DNA from 2 places in the Limnohabitans sp. TEGF005 genome. Region 2 is predicted to be linked to the other one. Evidence: predicted binding sites of a transcription regulator. Region 2 holds the regulator's gene; the other holds the start of a gene.
The links. The regulator NrdR, encoded in region 2, represses ribonucleotide reductase genes. The targets are predictions, from matches to a motif close to CACNANATNTNGTG.
Positions count from the first base shown of each region.

Region 1: a site for NrdR is predicted at 2,629-2,642, ahead of ACZ5RG_RS10870 (ribonucleoside-diphosphate reductase subunit alpha). Genes of this name have one in related genera too.

Region 1 covers NZ_AP029226.1:2,241,936-2,246,320, forward strand. The annotation lists gene ffh (signal recognition particle protein) at 1-590, opposite strand, end outside; gene ACZ5RG_RS10855 (cytochrome C assembly family protein) at 670-1,473, shown strand; gene ACZ5RG_RS10860 (PP0621 family protein) at 1,470-1,706, shown strand; gene ampD (1,6-anhydro-N-acetylmuramyl-L-alanine amidase AmpD) at 1,720-2,307, shown strand; gene ACZ5RG_RS10870 (ribonucleoside-diphosphate reductase subunit alpha) at 2,731-4,385, shown strand, end outside.
Region 2 covers NZ_AP029226.1:1,445,349-1,449,733, reverse strand. The annotation lists gene ACZ5RG_RS06955 (hypothetical protein) at 1-651, opposite strand, end outside; gene ACZ5RG_RS06950 (PilW family protein) at 648-1,280, opposite strand; gene ACZ5RG_RS06945 (type IV pilin protein) at 1,277-1,723, opposite strand; gene ACZ5RG_RS06940 (GspH/FimT family pseudopilin) at 1,873-2,448, shown strand; gene nrdR (transcriptional regulator NrdR) at 2,486-2,935, opposite strand; gene glyA (serine hydroxymethyltransferase) at 2,948-4,192, opposite strand; ZMP/ZTP riboswitch at 4,247-4,385, opposite strand, start outside.

The DNA.
Region 1 (4,385 bases), 800 kb from region 2:
ATGGCCAAACGGCCCGCCGTGTCCACCAACAACACGTCAAAGAAATGCTTTCGGGCGTAGTCGATGGCCGCGCGTGCGATGTCAATCGGCTTTTGCTCGGGCGTGCTGGGGAACCACTCGGCCCCCGCTTGCGCGGTCACGGTCTTGAGCTGTTCGATGGCGGCTGGGCGGTACACGTCGCCTGACACCGTGAGCACTTTCTTCTTGCGCTTTTCAATCAGGTGCTTGGCCAGCTTGGCGGTGGTGGTGGTTTTACCCGCACCTTGCAAACCCGCCATCAAAATCACGGCGGGCGGTTGAGCGGCCAGGTTGATGTCTGAAACCCCCTCGCCCATGGTGGCGGCCAACTCGCGGTTGACCACACCCACCAAGGCTTGGCCGGGTTTGAGCGCCCCCATCACCTCTTGTCCAAGGGCTTTGTCTTTCACGCGGGCGATGAAGTCGCGCACCACGGGCAGGGCCACGTCGGCCTCCAGCAAGGCCATGCGCACTTCGCGCAACATGTCGGCCACATTGGATTCGGTGATGCGCGCCTGCCCACTGAGGGTCTTGACGAGGCGCGAGAGTTTGTCGGTCAGGGCGGAGGCCATGGGAGGGAATCCAGAAATAACCGGTTCAGCATGATGGCAAAGCCCCTGTGGCTGCACCTGAAAGGCTAAACTCGGACCCATGATTTTAGCGAGTCCCCCATTTTGGATGCTGCCTGCCACCGCGCTGGCCGCTGTGGCCTATGGGTTTCCTGCATTGGCCTCTGGGCGGCTGAATGACGCGCATGCTCGCCGCCTGCTTTGGCTGGCTTGGATCGCCCATGCGGTGGCTTTGCTGAGTCTGCTGTCTGGCCCGGTTCACTTTGGTTTTGCGCCTGCGATTTCAGTGACCGCTTGGCTGGTCGTGACCGCCTACATGGTGGAGAGCCAGTTCTTCCCAAAGTTCAAAGCCCGCTGGGCCATGGGGGGCTTGGGCAGCTTGGCTGTCGTGCTCGCCTGGTTTTTTCCGGGCACGCCGCTGTCGGCCCAAGCATCGGCTTGGTTGCCACTGCACTGGGCTTTGGGCCTATCGGCTTACGGCATGTTTGCCGCCGCCGTGGTGCATGCCTGGATGATGACGCGTGCCGAGCACGACATCCGCTTGGCACAAGATGCCGACAATGGTTTGCCCCTGCTGACGCTCGAGCGCCTGACTTTTCGTTTTGTCTCTGCGGGTTTTGCACTGCTGACCGCCACCTTGGTGGCCGGTGTTTTGTTTGGTGACGCGCTTTACGGCCAAGGACAAGGCCATTGGCGCTGGGACCACAAAACCATTTTTGCCCTGTTGTCTTGGTTGACCTTTGCCATGCTGTTGATCGGGCGCAGCCAGTGGGGCTGGCGTGGTCGCCGGGCCGTGCGGGTGCTTTACATCGGGGCCGCCTTGCTGCTGCTGTCTTATGCAGGTTCCCGGTTTGTGATGGAAATTTTGCTGGGACGCATGGGATGAAGTACCTGTTTTTATTGCTGGTCGTCTTGGTGGTGATCTGGGCGCTCAAGCGAGGTCGGACCGCCAAACAGTCCGCACCCGGCCCAACAGCACAAGCGCCCAAGCCCTCCGAAATGGTGACCTGCGCCCACTGCGGCATCCATTTGCCCCACGAAGAGGCGGTCACGGGGCAAAAAGGCCTTTACTGCAGCGCCGAGCATCGCGCTGCGGCGCAAGACCGCAACCCGGGCTGACACCTCAAAGGCCATGCACCTGCCTGCTTGCGACAACAGCGCCGCCTCAGCCTGGAAGCAAGGTTGGCACCCCCAAGCTCAGCGGCTCGAATCCCCCAACTTCGGCCCACGCCCGACCCCAGCCTGCATTGATCTGCTGGTGATCCACTCGATCAGTTTGCCGCCCGGGCAATACGGTGGCGATGCGGTGCAGCGCCTGTTCACCAACCGGCTCGATTGGGATGAGCACCCTTACTTTCAGTCCATCCGGGGGCTGGAGGTCTCGTCACACTTCTATATACGCCGCGATGGCAGCCTGTGGCAATTCGTCAGCTGCGACGATCGGGCCTGGCATGCGGGTCAGTCGACCTACCGTGGACGGACCAACTGCAACGACGACTCGATCGGCATCGAACTCGAAGGCCTGGAAGGCGACACTTTTGAAGATGCCCAATACCGGTGTTTGGCCCAGCTGTGCCATGAGCTGCGCTGCAACTACCCCATCGCACACATTGCCGGGCACGAACACATTGCCCCCGGTCGCAAACAAGACCCAGGCCCCGGCTTCGACTGGGCGCACATGAAGCGACTGTTGGATTTTTCGCCTCAGGTTTTTCCCTGATTTCGGCCTGCTAGCCACGGCAGAAAAATATTTTCACGGTATCGCCCTGCACCAAAAATGGGCGGCGCGTTTCAGGCCGACTGTCCACCCGCACTCCAGCGAACACTCAAATCAAGGCTTTCAAAGCGAAATGTGCTCGGCTAGCCGCATAGGGCCTGAATTGGCCGCTTGAAAGCCTGAAAAAACAAGCCTTTGCGGGCATCTTTTCAGAACATGAAAGACACAGGCCCAAACGGCTGGCCAGACATTTATTTGCCCATTTCGAGCAAGCGGGCAAAACGGCCCGGTACACTACCTGTAGTGGCTTGTGCAGATGCCAGACACCAGATATAGTGTCTATTACAAATTTTCACACCCTAACGAAATGTCCGCTCAAGCGCCTTGCCCCGGACCCAAAGATCATCAAAATTCAAAGAAATGACCATGCAAACAGACCAAAACATCGCCACACCATCACCAGCCCTGATGCGCCAGCCTGAAGCAGGACAAAACAGCGTTCCCGGCCTGCAAGCACTGGCCCACTACCAGATCATTCGCCGCAATGGCGCTGTGGTGCCTTTCGAGCCGAACAAAATCGCCGTGGCACTGATGAAGGCGTTCTTGGCTGTACACGGCACGCAAGGTGCCGCATCGGCCAGCGTTCGTGAAGTGGTCGAAGAGTTGACCCAAAACGTGGTCCGTGCTTTGGTTCGTTCACGTCCAGGCGGCGGCACCTTCCACATTGAAGACGTGCAAGACCAAGTTGAATTGGGCTTGATGCGCAGCAGCAACCACGAAGTCGCACGCGCTTATGTGCTGTACCGCGAGCGTCGCACACAAGAGCGCGTCCAGCATCAACAAGAAACGACCCCCGTAACCGCCGAGCCTCGTCTGCACGTCATTGATGGCGGCCAGCGTGTCGCGTTGGATCTGGATTACCTCAAATCCCTGATGGTCAACGCTTGTGCCGGTTTGGGCAAAGATGTCAGCCCTGAGCCCATCGTGGCCGAAACCATGCGCAACCTGTACGACGGTGTGCCCATGGAAGAGGTTTACAAGGCGTCCATCCTGGCTTCGCGCACGCTGATCGAAAAAGACCCGGACTACACCTACGTCACCGCGCGCCTGTTGATGCACACCATTGCCAAGGAAATTTTGGGCAAGGAAGTGACTCAGGACCAAATGGCCGAGGAGTACATCAACTACTTCCCGAAATTCATCCAAAAAGGCGTGGACAACGACCTGCTTGATGAAAAACTGTTGCAATTTGACCTGGCTAAACTGGCCACGGCCCTCAAGCCAGAGCGCGACCTGCAATTTGATTACCTGGGTCTGCAAACCCTGTATGACCGCTACTTTTTGCACGTTCGCAAGAACCGCATTGAGATGCCGCAAGCGTTTTTCATGCGCGTCGCCATGGGCCTGTCGCTCAACGAAATCAACCGTGAAGCCCGTGCCATCGAGTTCTACGAAATCCTGTCTTCGTTTGACTTCATGTCTTCCACGCCCACGCTGTTCAACAGCGGCACCTTGCGCTCACAACTGTCGAGCTGCTACCTGACCACCGTGCCAGACGACTTGGATGGCATTTACGAGTCCATCAAAGAAAACGCCTTGCTGTCCAAATTTGCCGGCGGCTTGGGCAACGACTGGACCCGCGTGCGCGCCATGGGCTCGCACATCAAGGGCACCAACGGCGAGTCGCAAGGCGTTGTGCCTTTCCTGAAAGTCGTGAACGATACGGCTGTGGCCGTGAACCAAGGCGGCAAGCGCAAAGGTGCGGTCTGCACTTATCTGGAAACCTGGCACTTGGACATCGAAGAGTTTCTGGAACTGCGCAAAAACACGGGCGATGACCGTCGCCGCACGCACGACATGAACACGGCCAACTGGATCCCCGACCTGTTCATGCGCCGCGTCATGGAAAAAGGCAGCTGGACCTTGTTCTCGCCCTCCGATGTGCCTGACCTGCACGACCTGTTCGGCTTGGCCTTCGAAAAAGCCTATGTGGCTTACGAACAAAAAGCCGAGCGCGGCGAGATCAAACCCAGCAAGACCGTGCCTGCGACCGACCTGTGGCGCAAGATGCTGTCGATGTT
Region 2 (4,385 bases):
GGCACTGGAGATACTGCCGTTGTGGTCGGTGTCCACCACAAAGTGCGTTTGCACGGCAGGCGCTTTTGCTGTGCCGCTGCAGGCCTCACCGTTTTGGGTGAGGGGGCACACGCGCAGGCTGGCCCCCGCTGCTTCGCTGACACAGCCGTTCAGCACCAGCGCCGCAGGCGCCGCCAAACCCGGTGCGGGGGCCACAAAGGGCACGAACAAGCTTTCACGCGCGCGTGCCTGGCTGTTTTGGCCAGCGATGCTGGCGCTGGCATGCACCGTGAGAACGTGCGGTGACTGAACCAGATCGCGCACGGCAGTGGCGCTCAGTGCGGCCTGGGGCAGGGCGGGATGCGGCATGACGCTCAGGGCGCTGCATTGCCACTGTGGGCCGCTTATTCCCGCAGGGCAGACGGTGCGCGTGGTCAACAGCGCATGGGCATTGAAGCTGCTGTTCGCAATCACGGCCTGTGCATTGGCCAAGGCCGCATCGGCCGCCAGTCGCGCCTGGCTGGCGTGTGCGTGGTTGTGGCTGGCCAGTTGGTCGATCAACACACTGCGAGCGCTGTAAAAACTGGTCAAGCTGGCCAGAATCACCAGGCCGATGGCCACCAGCAAGGTGATGGCCCCACCTTGGGGCCGTGAGGGATGGTGCTTTGTCATGGGCAAAACAGCGCCTGCTTGCTGGCGGGCAAGTCGTTGCGCAAATGGATGGTTTGCGACAGGCTGACCTGTCGAGAGGCATCGCCGGGCCACTGCGCCGTCAAGTCCATTTGAACGCTGCGATGCAGCCAGCCATTGCGCATTTCGCAGTGCAGTTGCCAGTTCAGCGCGGTGATGCTCAGATTGGCGCTGTCGGTGATGGCTTGCCAACTCCCGCTCGAGTTGCATGTCCTGCGTGCTTGCAATGCGGTGCCGACCTGACGAAAGCCTATGCATTCGTCGTTGTCCCGCTGGCCATTGTGGTTGCGGTCATGGCTGAAGTCGATCCTGCTGCCCTCGATGCTGAAGTCTTGCCCATCTTGGCAAAACGGGTCATTGCAAGCCGTGGGGGATCGGGTTTGCCAGGCATTGGCTGTGTATTGGGCCTTGCGCAGTTCTCTGGCCATCCAGTCCGTGGCCGAGCGCAGGTCGGTGTGCAAGTGGCTGTCTTGCAAGGCAGCACGGTGACCGCGCAAGTGGTTGGCCAGCATGGCGCTGCCTGCGGCCAGAACGACCAAACCCACCGACATGCCCACGAGCAGTCCTGTCAGTGTTTCGCCTTTTTCAAGCGGGTGTTGCTTGTATGTCATCGCCGCCAGCAGCGAGCAGGGTCGCTGTCAGGGTGTTCGCCCGCACCGAAGATGGCTGTCGCCGTGCCCTGCCAGCTCAAGCGCAAAGTGCTGCAGTCGCGGTCTGCCGCCTGGCCAACCAGGCCCACGGCCTGCGCGGTATAGCCATCGGCTGTGGCATCTGACAGGGTGATTTGGTAATGTCCCAAAGGGGATCGGTCGCTGGCCCAGCCCAAGGCCGTCAGCGAGTCGGCGTAGCTTTCATGTGTGCCGCGCCAACGTGCTTGTTCCATTTGCAACTGGAGCAAGGCCGCTTGCCCATCGGTGCGTCTTGCCTGGCGTTGTTGTTGCTGGTAAGCGGGCAGGGCCAGCGCAGCGAGCACGCTCATCAGGGCCAAGCTGATCAGCAGTTCGGCCAACGTCCAGCCTTTGCTGCGTGTGCTGCATGTGCTGCGTGTGCTCAACGGGGTGTTTGGACCCCTCCGTGGCATTGGCATGCGTTGTCTCCCTGGTGTGCTGATGGATTGTGGTCTTCTGTATTCACCTTGTACAGTCCGCAAAGATGCAGCAACTTGTTTGGGCATGGCTGTCCAAAATCACCCGTGAGAAAACCATGCGCTCTTTCTTCACATGCCGTCAAGCTCCCTGTGACCGCTGCAGCGCGCGGGGTTTCACCCTGCTGGAGGCTTTGGTGGTGCTGGCTTTGCTGGGCATTCTGGTCGCCATGGCAGTACCTGCTTTGTTGGACGTGCGGGCACGGCATCAGCTGCAAGCCCAGGCTGAAGGGTTTCTGGACAGTTTGGTCCTGGCCCGTTCAGAGGCCTTGCGCCGTCAGCAGCGGGTGAGCCTGTGCGCAAGGGCGACCGATGGCACATGCGATGCCAACGGCCATTGGCAGCAAGGCTGGCTGGTGTTTGTGGATGCGAACGACAATGGCCTGCACGATTCAGGGGAGGTGGTGGTCGAAGTGCATGCACCTGTGCCACCGGTCGTGCAATTGGGTGTCACCAATACGGTGAAGGCGTACTTTTCTTATGGTGCCGAGGGCCGCAGCATGAGCACAAACGGGGCTTTCATGGCTGGCACATGGCGCTTTTGCCAGGCCTCGTCGTCGGTGGGTTGGCAGGTGGTCAGCAATGCCTTGGGCAAGCCCCGGATACAGAAATACACACCGCCGAGCTGCCCATGAGCTGGTGCCCGGCCTGTCGGCAGGGTGATGTTGCGCGTCAGCTTTGAACTTCGTCCACCAGCGTCTTGAAGGCGTCAATGTCTTCAAAGTTGCGGTACACGCTGGCAAAGCGCACATAGGCCACTTTGTCGAGTTTTTTCAGCTCGCGCATGACCAACTCGCCGATGTGGTGCGATGCCACTTCACGGTTGCCCGGGTTGAGCAGCTTTTCTTCGATGCGCTCGATGGCACCGTCGACCTGTTCTGTGCTGACAGGCCGCTTGCGCAGGGCCAGGTTGAGGCTGGCACGCAGTTTTTCGCGTTGATACTCGATGCGTCGGCCGTCTTTTTTGACGATGGCCGGAAAGTTGACTTCCGGCTTTTCGTAAGTGGTGAAGCGCTTTTCACACGCCCCACATTGACGGCGACGGCGGATGAAATCCCCGTCTTCGGCCAGCCGTGTCTCGACCACTTGGGTTTCGAGGTGACCGCAAAAAGGGCATTTCATCGCGCCGACCGATCAGCCGTAGACCGGGAAGCGGCTGGTCAGGGCGTGCACCTTGGCGCGCACGGCGGCCAGATTGTCCTCGTCCCGCGGGTTGTCCAGCACGTCGGCGATCAGGTGGGCCGTGGCGCGGGCTTCTTCGTCCTTGAAACCGCGGGTCGTCATGGCCGGTGTGCCGATGCGCACGCCGCTGGTCACGAATGGCTTTTCTGGGTCATTCGGGATGGCGTTCTTGTTGATCGTCATGTGGGCGTTGCCCAAAGCGGCTTCGGCCACTTTGCCCGTGATGCCTTTGGCACGCAAGTCCACCAGCATGACGTGGCTTTGCGTGCCGCCGCTCACGATGCGCAGACCGCGCTGGGTCAAGGTTTCGGCAATGATTTGCGCGTTCTTGATCACCTGGGCTTGGTAGGCTTTGAACTCGGGCGCCAGCGCTTCCTTGAAAGCCACAGCCTTGGCTGCGATCACATGCATCAGCGGGCCGCCTTGCAGGCCGGGGAAGATGGCGCTGTTGATGGCTTTTTCGTGCTCGGCCTTCATCAAGATGATGCCGCCGCGAGGGCCGCGCAGGCTCTTGTGGGTGGTGGAGGTCACCACATCGGCGTGGGGCACGGGGTTGGGGTATTGGCCCGCGGCAATGAGACCGGCGTAGTGGGCCATGTCGACCATGAAGATCGCGCCAACTTCTTTGGCCACTTTGGCAAAGCGTGCCCAGTCGATGTGCAGGCTGTAGGCCGAAGCGCCAGCGATGATCAGCTTGGGTTTGGTTTCGCGGGCTTTGGCTTCCATCGCCTCGTAGTCGATGGCTTCGTTCTTGTCCAGGCCATAAGACACGACGTTGAACCACTTGCCCGAAATGTTCAGCGGCATGCCGTGCGTCAGGTGACCGCCTTCGGCCAGGCTCATGCCCATGATGGTGTCGCCGGGTTTCAAGAAGGCCAGAAACACCGCTTCGTTGGCCGATGCGCCGCAATGGGGCTGGACGTTGGCGGCTTCGGCGCCAAAAATTTGCTTGATGCGGTCAATGGCCAGTTGCTCGGCCACGTCCACATGCTCGCAACCACCGTAGTAGCGCTTGCCTGGATAGCCTTCGGCGTATTTGTTGGTCAACTGGCTGCCTTGCGCGGCCATGACAGCGGGCGAAGCGTAGTTTTCGCTGGCAATCAGCTCGATGTGGTGTTCTTGACGCGCGTTCTCGGCCTGGATGGCGGCAAAGATTTCGGGATCGGTTTGTTCAATCAGGATATTACGGTTGTACATGGCAGTCCTTCAAATGATGGAACCTTGGCAGGCGACTTGTGAAAAGTCCCCGACAAGGGCTGCCCAGGCGAACGGCTGAAAACCCGTTTCTGGGTTTGTTGACCAGTTCCGGGCTGTGCGCTTCCCAGTGGTTCTGGGGTGGCCCAACGGCCGCCGCGCTCCACGTCAGAGTGATCCCGCCTTGTGTTTCGAA